Regions from separate parts of the Terrabacter sp. Soil811 genome, predicted to be linked through region 3. Evidence: riboswitches for the same ligand, from Rfam matches in the RefSeq annotation. Region 3 holds a riboswitch; each other region holds the start of a gene.
What was found. Region 3 has a riboswitch for cyclic di-AMP ahead of ASH01_RS18395 (CHAP domain-containing protein). Riboswitches for the same ligand answer to the same signal wherever they lie in the genome.
Positions count from the first base shown of each region.

Region 1 (4,205 bases), on a different contig from region 3:
GGCTCATGGACCGCCACGGCCGGGTCGCGGCCGCCGTGCCCAGCATGCTCGTGCTCGGCCTCGGCATGATGCTGCTCCCGCTCGCCACGAGCCTCGTCGCCGTGACGGCCGCGGCGACCGTGCTCGGTCTCGGCAACGGCCTCGGGGCGGGGCTCATCATGACCCTGGGCGCCGACGCCTCGCCCGCAGACGGACGCGCGCAGTTCCTCGGCGGTTGGCGGCTCTGCGCGGACGTGGGAAGGGCGGCGGGTCCGCTGGCGTTGTCAGGGCTGAGCGCCATCATGTCGCTCGGCGCCTCCGCCGTCGTGCTCGGCGTGGGTGCCGTGGTCGGGGCGGGCTGGCTGCGCATCTGGGTGCCACGGCACGACCCGACCCGACGCGCGAGGACCGGGCCGACGCCGGGGCCACTGACGGGCGGTCCCTGACCGCTCTCCGATTCTGAGAAGGTATGACCGTGACGGACCTGATCGACACCACCGAGATGTACCTGCGCACCATCTTCGAGCTCGAGGAGGAGGGCATCGTGCCCCTCCGCGCGCGCATCGCCGAGCGTCTCGGCCACTCGGGCCCCACCGTGTCGCAGACCGTCGCCCGCATGGAGCGCGACGGGCTCGTCGCGGTCTCGGGCGACCGTCACCTCGAGCTGTCCGACCACGGCCGGCTGCTCGCGACCCGCGTCATGCGCAAGCACCGCCTCGCCGAGCGGCTGCTCGTCGACGTCATCGGCCTCGAGTGGGAGTACGCCCACGACGAGGCCTGCCGGTGGGAGCACGTCATGTCCGAGAAGGTCGAGCGCAAGATCCTCGGCCTCATCGGCGAGGGGCTCGAGTCGCCCTACGGCAACCCCATCCCCGGTCTCGAGGAGCTCGGGGTGCGCCAGGACGAGGACTTCCTCACCGGCCTCAGCACCCTGACCGCCGCCGTGGGGGCCGCGCCGACGGTCGTGACGATCCGTCGCATCGGTGAGCCCGTCCAGGTCGACCCGGAGGCGCTCGCGCTGCTGACGAGTGCCGGCGTCGTGCCCGGCGCCCGCGTCGAGGTCGTCCGTGACGGCGGCCGGGTCGTCGCCGTCCGCGAGGGCAGCGAGCCGTCCACGGGCGTCTCCCTGCCCGACGACGTGGCCGTCCACGTCTTCTGCCAGGCCGCCTGAACACGCCGTATCCGGCAGGGTTTGCCCCGGTGTGCCGGGTCGTTTTGGCAGGCCTTGCCACACCTCGTCCGGCCCCGTCCGGAGGTCGCTGAAATTTCTTTGACTTCCGGGAACTCGAAGGTGACAAGGCACTCCTACTTGGGTACGGTGGGCGAACTTGCTCTCCCCGTCGAGTGAGTGCCCCGGGTCGGACCGCCTAGTCCTGCCATCGACCTGAGGCTCAGTACGAACCGCATGGCAGGAGCGGGGGAACCACTTTCTCCGGGCGTCGAGAGACGCCCTCGGGGTGAAGCCCTCCGTGGACCGAGACCGGTCCGAGCGAAGGCCGGGCAGTACCTCCAGCCCGAACCCGACAGCTCACCTCGTAGGCGTCGAGAGGTCAAACGTGGCTCAGAACGTTCCCGGGCGCCACCGCGCCCCCGGTCGCTTCAACGCGATCTCGGAGCTCAAGACGATCGCCAAGGAGTCGGCCCAGCCCGCCGTGAAGGGTGCCGCCATCGTCGCGGCCTCGGGTGGTCTCGTCGCTTCGTTCGCCGGCACCGCGAACGCCGCTGACGGCTCCGCCAGCACGGTCGCCGGTCCCGCGGCCGTCGGCCCCGCCGTCGGCACGCTCAAGGCCGGCAACGCCCTGTCGGCGATCGGCTACGCCAAGCCCGCCCTCAAGCAGGCCTCGGTCAAGCCGGTCGTCATCGAGGACGTCCAGGTCAAGTCCGAGCGCGCCGCGAAGAAGGCCGCCGAGAAGGCCGCCGCCGAGCGTGAGGCCACCCAGCAGCGCGCGTCGCGCTCCGGCTCGACCACCCGGGCCGCCCTCAACGTCGCGCCCAACCCCAGCGCCACGGGCATCATCGGCATCGCCCAGTCGTACTTCGGTGTTCCCTACGTCTACGGCGGCACGACGCCCTCCGGCTTCGACTGCTCCGGCTTCACGTCCTACGTCTACCGCCAGGCCGGCATCTCGATCCCGCGCACCGCGTCGGCGCAGGCCGCGGCCTCGACCCCGGTCAGCAACCCGCGCCCCGGCGACCTCGTCTTCTTCGGCTCGCCGATCTACCACGTGGGCATCTACGTCAGCCCGGGCCGCATGATCGACGCCCAGCGTCCCGGCACCGTCATCGGCAACCACTCCATCTGGACGACGCCGTCGATGTACGGCCGCATCTGAGCGGTCACCTCTCACGCCACACGCTGCGCCCCCACCGGATCCGGTGGGGGCGCAGCGCTTTTCCGGCCCCGTCAGCCACCGTGGTTGACTGAGTCGATGACCGATCAGCCTGCTGCCGAGTCCACGACCATCATCGAGCTCGACCTCTGGAGCGACCTGGTCTGCCCCTACTCGTGGGTCGCCAAGCGCCGTGTCGAGGCTGCCGTTGCCGCCTTCGAGCGGCCGCACGACGTCACGGTGCGCCTGCGCTCCTTCGAGCTCGACCCGGACGTCCCGGTCGGTGGCTCCGTGCCCGTCAGCGACCACCTCTCGGTGCGCCACGGCGGCGACGCGGGCGCCGGCCGGCTCATGAACGCCAAGGCCAGCGAGGTGGCCGAGGCCGACGACCTCGTCTTCGACTGGGACCGCGCGGTGCGCGCCAACACCTTCGACGCGCACCGGCTCTGCGCCCTCGCCGGCGAGATGGGCGGGCCCGCGCTGCGCTCCGCGGCGGTCGAGCGCTTCCACTCCGCGCACTTCGGCGAGGGCCTCGCCATCGACGACCGTGAGGTCCTGCAGCGCCTCGCCGGCGAGTGCGGTCTCGACGAGCGGCGGGTGTCGGCCGTGCTCGCCTCCGACGAGTACGCCGAACAGGTGCGTGAGGACGAGCAGCAGGCGCGGTCCATGGGTGTGACGTCGACGCCGTTCGTCGTCGCCAACGGGTATGCCGCCGTGACCGGAGCCCACCCGGTCGAGGACTACCTCGCGCTGCTGCGCGGGGTGGCCACGCAGACCGTCTGAGCGCGAACGCGCGGGCCGGGTGCCCGACCCGGGGAGCCGGGCGGACGGCATACGCCCTCGGTCAGGAGGGCTGGTCCGCGGCCGGGCGGCCGAAGGAGACCGCGTCGTCCACGGCGGGTGGGGCGTCGGCGCGCAGCTGGTGGTCGGGGAGCGGGCCGAGGGCGTCGTTGACGGTCGAGAAGGCTCGGCGCAGCGCGACGAAGACCGTGATCGCGAAGATCTGCCGGTCGTCGAAGCCGACGGCGCGCAACGGCTCGAGATCGGCGGGAGTGGTGGCGTTCGGGGTGCTCGCCACGGTCCGGGCCCACGTCGCCAGGGCGGCGTCGGCGGCGTCGAGGGGCTCGTCGTCTCCGCGGAGCACGGCGCCTGCGACCTCCTCGCCGGCTGCGGTGGCGAGGCGGCCACCCCACGCGAGCGCACAGTAGGAGTCGCCGATGGTCGAGGCGGTCGCGGCGATGAGGATGCCGCGCTGCCGGAAGCTCAGGCCGGCGACGGAGACCATGTCGGCCAGGAGCGCGAAGAGCGTGTCGTGGGCCGCGGGCGACTGGGCCCAGACGCGGCTGAGGTTCATGACGTAGCCATGGTCGGTGACGTCGCTCGCGAAGTAGGCCTCGAGCTCCGGTGTCAGAGCCGGCTCGCTGAGGAAGCCGTGGCTCGGGTCGGTCGCCGTCATGTGCTGCTCCTGGGGTGACGGGTCGTGGAGTCTCCATCGTCGCATGCAGGTCCGGGTCGGATCCGGCTCTTGGGCAAGCCCGCCCGGGCGTCGGTGGGTGCTCCCGTCCCCTCCTCGGGAGCACCCACCACCCGTCGGACCGCAGCCCGTCGCCGCCGTTCGTGATGCGCCGGTCGTCGCCCCCACCGGCTCGCCCGGGTCCCCGCCCAAGCGTCCGGCGCGGCGCCTCACGGGGGAAGACGTGGCGGCGCCCGAGGTGTGTCGCAAACGCACGCAAATCACCCGGCACGCCGTCAACCCTGTACATCCGCGGGCATGTCGCGCCATGATTCGGTCCCTCGAGCGTCTCCAGGGGGGAGGATGCGTGAGGTGCGTTGCTGACGCGCCGACGGGTCGGGGACGGGACCCGGCGCCCGGTCACGCACCCTGCTGGAACTTGG
Region 1 is NZ_LMSX01000014.1:14,038-18,242, reverse strand. It holds gene ASH01_RS21880 (MFS transporter) at 1-425, shown strand, start outside; gene ASH01_RS21875 (metal-dependent transcriptional regulator) at 455-1,150, shown strand; cyclic di-AMP (ydaO/yuaA leader) riboswitch at 1,358-1,533, shown strand; gene ASH01_RS21870 (C40 family peptidase) at 1,536-2,312, shown strand; gene ASH01_RS21865 (DsbA family oxidoreductase) at 2,409-3,092, shown strand; gene ASH01_RS21860 (hypothetical protein) at 3,154-3,765, opposite strand.
Region 1: another riboswitch for cyclic di-AMP. It lies ahead of ASH01_RS21870 (C40 family peptidase); the one in region 3 lies ahead of ASH01_RS18395 (CHAP domain-containing protein).

Region 2 (4,205 bases), on a different contig from region 3:
CGAAGGCCGCACGGGCCCACGGCTGGAGCATGAGCATGCATGAGGACGACCGTGGTCGGGCCGAGTCACCGGCCGACCTCGCACCACGGGGGCGGGTGCTCGACGAGATCCGCACACCGCGGGCGGCGGCCATCGCCGGGATCGCCTTCGCCGTGCTCCTGGGGGCGGTCGTCATCCTCATGTACCTGGCGCTCCCGGGCACCGGCGGCCGCTCGACGTGGATCACCGATGCGGAGCGCCGCGGCAGGGTCACGCTGGCGATGCAGCTCACCCCGTACGCGGGCATCGCCTTCCTGTGGTTCATCGGGGTGATCCGTTCCCGTCTCGGGCACCGCGAGGACAAGCTGTTCGCGACAGCCTTCCTCGGGTCGGGGCTGCTCTTCGTCGCCATGCTCTTCGCCGCATCTGCAGACGTCGGAGCCCTGCTCGCCCTCTACGACGGGCCCGACAGCGTCTCGCCGGAGTACGTCCGGCAGGTGGGGGCGGTCAGCACGGCCCTCCTGACGACGTTCGGCATCCGCATGGCAGCGGTCTTCACGATGGTCGTCACGAACCTCGGCCGTCGCACCGGGATCGTGCCTCGCTGGCTCGTGGCCGTGGGGTTCGTCGTCGCGCTGGTCCTGCTCCTTGCACCACCGCGGACGGTCTGGGCCGTCCTGCTCTTCCCGTTGTGGGTCCTGCTCCTCAGCCTGCACCTGCTGGTCACGTCGTTCCGACCGGAGCCGGCGACGGCGTAGGGCAGCGCAAGGAGCCGTGGAGCCCTGAGCGGGCCCCACGGCCCGAGTCACGCGTCAGCGGCGATCGCGGCGATCGTCGCGCCGGTCCTCACGGCGTTCACCGCGCCGGTGAATCCCGTGCGCGACGACGACGGCGCCGCCGACGGCGGCCACTGTCCTTCTCCTGCGCCTGGCTGCGAGTGGCATGTCAGGCTCCTTCCTCTTCGTCGGACTCGATGGCGGCGATGACGGCCTGGATCGGGATGCGCCCGCTGGCCACGAGCTGGCCGCCGGCGTGACGCACCGCCGCGCCGAAGGGAGCCGCCCACAGGTTCTCCCAGACCAGGACGGCCGCTGAGCTGCCGGGCTCGATGGTGTCGGCCAGGTCGGCGACGTCCTGCTCGCTGAGCAGCATGGCCAGCTCGGTCTCGTACGCACGGAGCTCGCCGATCTCCGAGTCCTCCAGGTCGGTCGCCTCGAAGGCCTCGAAGCTGCCGTCCTCCGCCTTCTTGAAGAACAGCAGGTCCAGGACCCGGATGAGCTCGCGATCCACGTAGTCCTTGAGGATCGGGGCGATCTTGCCGTTGAGGGTGCTGCCCTCGAACTCCACGACGATCCAGTCCACCGGACCGAGCTCGTCGACGTTGAGAGTCATGTCATCTTCTCCTTGAGGTGCGTCCGATGGATCGGTGCGTCCGATGGGGGACCGATCCCAACGCTAGGAGCCGCTCGTCCGTCCCGCGTCATCCGCCGGGGATGAGCCTCTCGCCGTGGGCACGCAGATGCGGGCCCGTCAGCCGGACTCGCACGTCACGGTGGAGCTGGCGAGGGGACTCGAACCCCTAACCGCCTGTTTACAAGACAGGTGCGCTACCAATTGCGCCACGCCAGCACGTCTCGGCGCGAGCGCCGCGGACGGGCGAAAGCGTAACCGAGCGGGACGGCATACGCCCAAACACCGGGCGCGAGCCGACGCCGGACATGAGAAGGACGGCCCCGCGCAAACCCAGGGGTTGGTCGCGCGAGGCCGTCCGGCTCAGTTGTATCAGGAACTCACGGGAGTCGCAGAGTCTGACCCACGAAGATGAGGTTCGGGTTGGTGACCCGGGCGCCGTTGGCCTTCCAGAGGGCCTTCCAGCCGCCGGCCACGTGGTAGCGCGCGGCGATCTTGCCGAGGGTGTCGCCGCTGTGCACGGTGACCTTCGCGCCCTTGGCGGTGTTCTTGACCGTGGGCTTCGTCGCGTACGTCTTCTTCTTGACGACCTTCTTCGTCGTCACGGGCTTGCGGACGGTCGACCGCGAGACCGGGTTCGTCGTCGCGCCACCGTTGGCCCGCGTCAGGCCGGCCCGCTGCGAGCACACCGGCCAGGCGCCGGGGCCCTGGGAGGCGAGGACGCGCTGCGCGATGGCGATCTGCTCGGCCCGCGTGGCGAGGTCGGCGCGCGACGCGAAGGCCGTGCCGCCGTAGCCACGCCACGTGCTCTGCACGAACTGGAGGCCGCCGTAGTAGCCGTTGCCGGTGTTGATGTGCCAGTTGCCGCTCGACTCGCACTGGGCGACGCGATCCCAGACCGAGGCGGCCTTGGCCGACCCGCCCGTGGCGATCCCACCGACGATGGTGGCGGCTCCAGCGATTCCGACTCCCGCGATGCGCTGCTTGGCCGAGATCTTCTTGGCCGCAGCATGCTTGGACATGTACTGCATGGGTGATCCTTCCTGACGCGCGCCTGCGGGGTTAGCTGTCGGGTTGGGGCGTCAGGTGCCCCGTCGCGGATGCGACTTCACCCCGAGACCAGATCTCGTCCTCTTGACATGCGCTTCGACACACATGCACTCACTGGCCACACTGGGTCCCCCGTCCTCGCCCGGCCCACGGGTGTGGGCTACATCCCTGGCTGGCGAGGCTCGGCGCGCTCAGGGAACGGATAAATGGGTGTCCATGTGAAGTTGTGGGAGCGTTCGTGTGGAGCCGGACGCGACGAAGCGACCCGGGAGCCGAGTGGTGCTGCTCCCGTTCGACCCGAAAGTCGAGGCCGCCGAGCACTGACGGTACGGGAGGTTTCCGCAGCGCACAAGGCACGTCGAGACACTTCCGTGATCTTTTTTTCAGCCCCAGATGCAGGTCGATGCGCTATGCACACAGGCCCCGCACAGAGGCCGCCCGGACGCCCCACAGGCCCCGCCCCGCACGCTCACCGTCTCGTGCGCCGAGCCGTCACTTCCCGAAAGGGTTCGTCGTGAACGGGTCCCACGTGAGGCTCGACCCGTGCTGCAGGGCCACGAGCGCAGCCGCGACGCCGAAGACGGCGAGCAGCCCGGAGACGATCTGCGCGGCCAGGCCGGCCGGCACGAGGAGCCGCGCCATCGAGCGCGAACCGCGTCGCAGCGAGGCGCCGCCGGGGCCCCACCACAGCATGAGCAGGCCGAGGACACCGCCGATCGCGAGCGTGATCGGTGTGCCCGGGCCGAGGTCGGTCCCCTGCGTGCCGGCGAGGAGCAGGGCGGCCGCGAAGACGCCGGCGAGCGCCACCGCCACGGGCAGGAGCAGCCCGACCCCCGTTGCGATGATGCCGACGACGAGGTGCCACGGGCTCGACACGACGGCGAAGGGCACGTCGCTGCGCCGGCGGCCGAAGTCGTAGCGGCGCAGCACGAGCGCCGTCACCGAGCGATCGGTGGCCCGGGCGAGCGCCGACAGGACGACGAGCACGACGAGGGCGATGCCCGGCCACGCCATGAGGGCACCGACCCAGGCGATCGCGACGGCGGCGAGCAGGCCGGTGCGCATCGGCAGTCCGATGCGCGGGTCGCCCTCGCGCTGGGCGGGCTCGTCGTCCTCGTCCCACTCGTCGTCGGGCCAGTAGCCGTCCTGCGGAGCCGGTTCGACGTCCTGGCCGCCGCGCCCGTGTCGGGCATCGTAGGCCTGGGCGCCACCCCAGTCGTCCGGCGACGTGGGCTCGTCGTCCCAGCCGTGGTCGTATGCCGCCGGGCCGGGATCGGGCGACCGTGGACCGGTCGGGGGCGGGGCCCACCGCACCGGGTTCCCCGCGGCCGCACCAGCGCCCACGGCGCCTGCCGTGCCTGCCGTGCCTGCTGTGCCTGCTGTGCCGACGGGCGGCATGACGGCGGTGCTGCCGTGCTGCACGACCTGGGTGTCTCCGGGGGTCGCGCTGACGCGGCCGTCGTCCCACGGGTTGCCGCTCGGCGTCGGCACGGTCGCCGCGCGGCCGGCGGCGTAGAGCTCGAGCGCCGCGATGACCTCGTCGGCGTGGGGGCGAAGCCGCGGGTCGGGAGAGAGGGACGCGCGCAGCAGCGGCACGAGGCGCGGGTCGACGCCCTCGAGGTCGACGTCACCGGCACGGACGCGGGTGAGCACGGCGTCCATGCGGGCGCGGCCGAACGGCGGACGGCCCGACGCGGCATACGTGATCGTGGCGGCCCAGCCCCACCAGTCGGTGGCGTCCGTGATGGCGGCACCCTCGACGAGCT
Region 2 is NZ_LMSX01000001.1:845,142-849,346, forward strand. It holds gene ASH01_RS03910 (hypothetical protein) at 30-737, shown strand; gene ASH01_RS03915 (DUF6325 family protein) at 925-1,371, opposite strand; tRNA gene ASH01_RS03920 (tRNA-Thr) at 1,533-1,608, opposite strand; gene ASH01_RS03925 (LysM peptidoglycan-binding domain-containing protein) at 1,770-2,420, opposite strand; cyclic di-AMP (ydaO/yuaA leader) riboswitch at 2,424-2,611, opposite strand; gene ASH01_RS03930 (serine/threonine-protein kinase) at 2,932-4,205, opposite strand, start outside.
Region 2: another riboswitch for cyclic di-AMP. It lies ahead of ASH01_RS03925 (LysM peptidoglycan-binding domain-containing protein); the one in region 3 lies ahead of ASH01_RS18395 (CHAP domain-containing protein).

Region 3 (4,205 bases):
ACAACAAAGACGGCAAGTACTCCGGTGCCACGAAGAGCGACCTCATGCCGTCGCTCCCGACCGAGGCCACCGACCCGGCCCTGTGTGGCGCGCTGCGCGTCGCCCCGGCCGGCGGCATGCACACCGGCGGCGGCCAGGCCGCTGACGGCCTCAAGAGCGGTGGCCAGAACGAGGCCCTCATGCTCGTCGGTGCTGGCGCCCTGCTCGCCGCGGCCGGGACCGGCGCCTTCGCCGCCCGTCGCACCCGCTCGCGCGCCTGAGCGACCGACACCGAGCGACCGACACCGACACGACCGACCGGGAGTGACCCGACCATGAGCGCACCGACCGGCTCCACGCCCGAGCCGACGTCGCCCACCGGCAAACGCAGCACCCGCCGCATCAGCGCGGGCGTGACGGCGGCGCTGGCGGTCACGGCAGTGCTCGTCGTCATCGGGATCGTCGCGCTCGTGGTCGGCCTCAGAGGGAGCTCGGGGACCCCCGGCCCGCCGCAGCCCGCGGCGGGCGGGGTCGCCACGGCCAGCGCCCCCGCGACGCCCGGCCCGTCCTCGTCCAGCCCGTCGGCGTCCCCCGGTCAGGGTGGGACACCGGCGGCGGGCAGGACGGCCGGCGCCGCGCCGGGCACCGTCGGCATCGGTGACTTCCTCGAGGCGTCCGAGCCGACGTCGATCGAGATCCCGTCGATCGGGGTGCGCTCCTCGCACTTCGTCCGGCTCGGCATCCAGGCCGATGGCACGATCTCCGTGCCGGGCACGGCCCAGGAGGTCGGGATCTACGACGCCGGCCCCACGCCCGGCCAGCTCGGCCCGTCGGTCCTCGCCGCACACGTCGACACCCCCTCGGGCGTCCCGGGCATCTTCTACGAGCTGGGCAAGGTCAGGGCCGGTGACGTCGTCAAGGTGTCGCGCCGGGACGGGTCGCACCTGACCTTCACCGTCGACAAGGTCGCGGCCTACAAGAAGTCCCAGTTCCCGACCGAGCTCGTCTACAAGGGCGACTTCACCCAGGCCGAGATCCGCCTCGTGACGTGTGGCGGGCCGACCGACAGCCGCAACGAGTACCGCGACAACGTCGTGGTCTTCGGCCACCTCTCGCGCGCCGCCTGACGACCGCTCCGGGACCGCGCCCGGCCCGACCCGCAGTCGAGCCTCGCTCGAGCCACACTCGAGCCACTTCAGCCCGGCGTATGCCGCGGGGTCCCCACCGAGGGACCCCGCGGCATACCCGTGGGGGGCTTGTCGAGGACCCCCTCCGGATGTGATCCACGTCTCACCCAGCTGAAGGTAAAGCGTTGGTATAGACGGGCACTTCGGACATTCAGGGGCGATCGGCGCGCGTCGTCGTTACCGTGGCGTGACATTTGCCAGCCGCCTCGTCTAGTCTTCCGGGAGTTCGGCCACCTGGCCGGGCTCTCGCGAGGTGGACCGCCTAGTCCTGTCACCGCCTGACGAGAGAGATCGAACCTTGTGACAGGAGCGGAGGAACCACACGTTTCTCCGGACGTCCTACGCAACGACTTCGGACGTCCTTGGGGTGAAGACCCACCCGCCACGCGAGCATCGCGGGGCGGGGGTGGCCCGGGCACCTTTCCGCCCGAACCCGACAGCTAACTTCGTAGGCGCGGAGAGGTAACACGCGTGAACACTGAGAACATCCGCGGTCGCCATCGTGCGCCAGGCCGCCACAACCCCCTCAACGAACTCAAGCTCCTCGCCCGTGAGTCGGCTCAGCCGGCCATGAAGGCGGGCGCCGTCGTCGCCGCCACCGGTGGCCTGGTCGCCACCTTCGCCAACCCGGCGAGCGCCGACACCCTGTCGCCCAACTCGGGCGACGTCGCGGCTGCTGCCGGTGTCGACGCCGCGGCTCCCGCCGCTGTCGGTCCGGCCACGGCTGCCACCCCGGCCGCGTCGACCGCGCTGTCGAAGATCGGCTTCGCCCCGGCCGCGCAGAAGGCCGTCGCCCACCGCGTCGCGCCGGCCAAGCCGCAGGTCATCGAGGACGTCCAGGTCAAGTCCGAGCGGGCTGCCGCCAAGGCCGCAGCCCAGGCCGCCGCCCAGCGCAAGACCGCCTCCCAGCGCGCCTCCCGCGACCTGACCCGCGCCACGCTGACGACGAGCACGTCGTCGGCGAAGGCGAGCGTCAACTCCACGACACCGAGCGCCTCGTCCGGCGTGCGCGCCTCCTCCAACTGGGCCACCGCGGGCCAGTGCACCTGGGGCGCCCTCAACAAGTGGTACCAGTCCGAGGGCTACTACCCCGGCGGCTGGACCGGCAACGCCATGGCGTGGGCCTCGGGCGCAGCATCCGCGGGCTACACCGTGACGGGCACGCCGCGCACGCGGTCGATCCTCGTCATGCAGCCCGGCGTCCACGGCTCCTCGAGCGTCGGCCACGTCGCCTGGGTGACCGCGGTCAACGGCAACGAGGTGACGATCATCGAGATGAACGCCCTCGCCGGTGCGTACAACTACAACACGCGCACGCTGACCGACGGTCCCGGCATGAAGTACATCTACGTGCCGTGACCCACCGGGTCGTCATCTCGACGACCTCCGCGACGACCACCGCGGAGTTCTCCACGAGCTGAGCGCGTACGAAGGGGAGGATGCCTGCGCATCCTCCCCTTCGGCATACCCACCCGAACCCTCCGGCCCGCGTGGGATCCCCCACACGCGCAACCCTGGACACACGGGAATGATCGACCGCCTGCCCTCCTTGTCGCCTAGGTAGTTGAAGGCTCCACCGATAGACGGTGGGGGCCGCCAACCGCCACCGACAGTCCCCTAGACGTGAGGAGCAGGCCTGTGTCCACGGCCTTCGAGAGCATCCGCATCGGCCGCTGGGACCTTCCCCAGCGCTTCGTCATGGCCCCGCTGACCCGCAACCGCGCGGGCGAGGGCCAGGCACCGACCGAGCTCAACGCCGAGTACTACGGCCAGCGCGCGAGCGCCGGCCTCATCATCACCGAGGGCACCCAGCCGAGCGCCGTCGGGCAGGGCTACCTCGACACCCCCGGCATGCACTCCGACGAGCAGGTCGCCGGCTGGCGCCTCGTCGCCGATGCCGTGCACGAGGGCGACGGCCGCGTGGTCGTCCAGCTCATGCACGCCGGCCGCATCGCCCACCCCGACAACAAGGGCGGCCTCGAGAGCGTGGCGCCGAGCGCCATCGCCGCGCCCGGCGAGATCGTGACCCCGAACGGCCAGCAGGCGTATGCCGTCCCGCGGGCCCTGGAGACCGACGAGATCCCCGCGCTCGTGGCGGAGTTCGTCCACGCAGCGCGCCAGGCCGTCGCGGCCGGGCTCGACGGCGTCGAGGTGCACGCCGCGAACGGCTACCTGCCGCACCAGTTCCTCGCGCCGTCGAGCAACGAGCGCACCGACTCCTACGGCGGGTCGCCCGAGAACCGCGCCCGCCTGACCGTCGAGATCACGAAGGCCGTGGCCGAGGCGATCGGCGCCGACCGCGTCGGCATCCGCATCTCGCCCGCGCACAACATCCAGGGCGTCCTCGAGGAGGACGAGGCCGAGACGGCCGCGACCTACGAGTCGCTCGTCGAGGGCATCGCCCCGCTCGGGCTCGCCTACCTCAGCATCCTCGGCGACCCGGAGTCCGACCTCGTCCGCGATCTGCGCAAGCGTTTCGACGGCCCGGTCATCCTCAACACCGGCTTCGGCAAGGTCACCGAGCTGGCCGACGTCGAGGACATCCTCGAGCGCGACCTCGGTGACCTCGTCGCCGTGGGGCGCGAGTTCCTCGCCAACCCGGACCTCGTCCGTCGCTGGCGCGAGGGCGCCCCGCTCAACGAGCCGAACTCCGCCACCTTCTACGGCGGCGGCGCCGAGGGCTACACGGACTACCCCGCCCTCCCCTGACACCCCACCGTCGAGTGAGCGCCCGGTAACAGTCGAGTGAGCGCCCCGTCACAGACCACCTGTGGCGGGGCGCTCACTCGACTGGGACGGAGCGCTCACTCGACTGGGCCAGGTCGGATGGGCATCGGCGTAGGCCGGTCAGGTGGGCACCGGCGCTCGCCGGTCAGGTGGGCTCGGGCGGGTTCTCGGCGCCACCCCCGGACGGGAGCGGGTCGCCGAGGGGTCGCTGGACCCACGCGACGTCGTGCGAGGCGCCGAACTTCCAGCCGATGTCGCGGTAGGTGCCGACCGGCTCGAAGCCCATCGCCGCGTGCAGCCGGCCGCTCGCCT
Region 3 is NZ_LMSX01000010.1:235,231-239,435, forward strand. It holds gene ASH01_RS18385 (CHRD domain-containing protein) at 1-260, shown strand, start outside; gene ASH01_RS18390 (sortase domain-containing protein) at 315-1,106, shown strand; cyclic di-AMP (ydaO/yuaA leader) riboswitch at 1,446-1,633, shown strand; gene ASH01_RS18395 (CHAP domain-containing protein) at 1,638-2,525, shown strand; gene ASH01_RS18400 (alkene reductase) at 2,805-3,875, shown strand; gene ASH01_RS18405 (GNAT family N-acetyltransferase) at 4,039-4,205, opposite strand, start outside.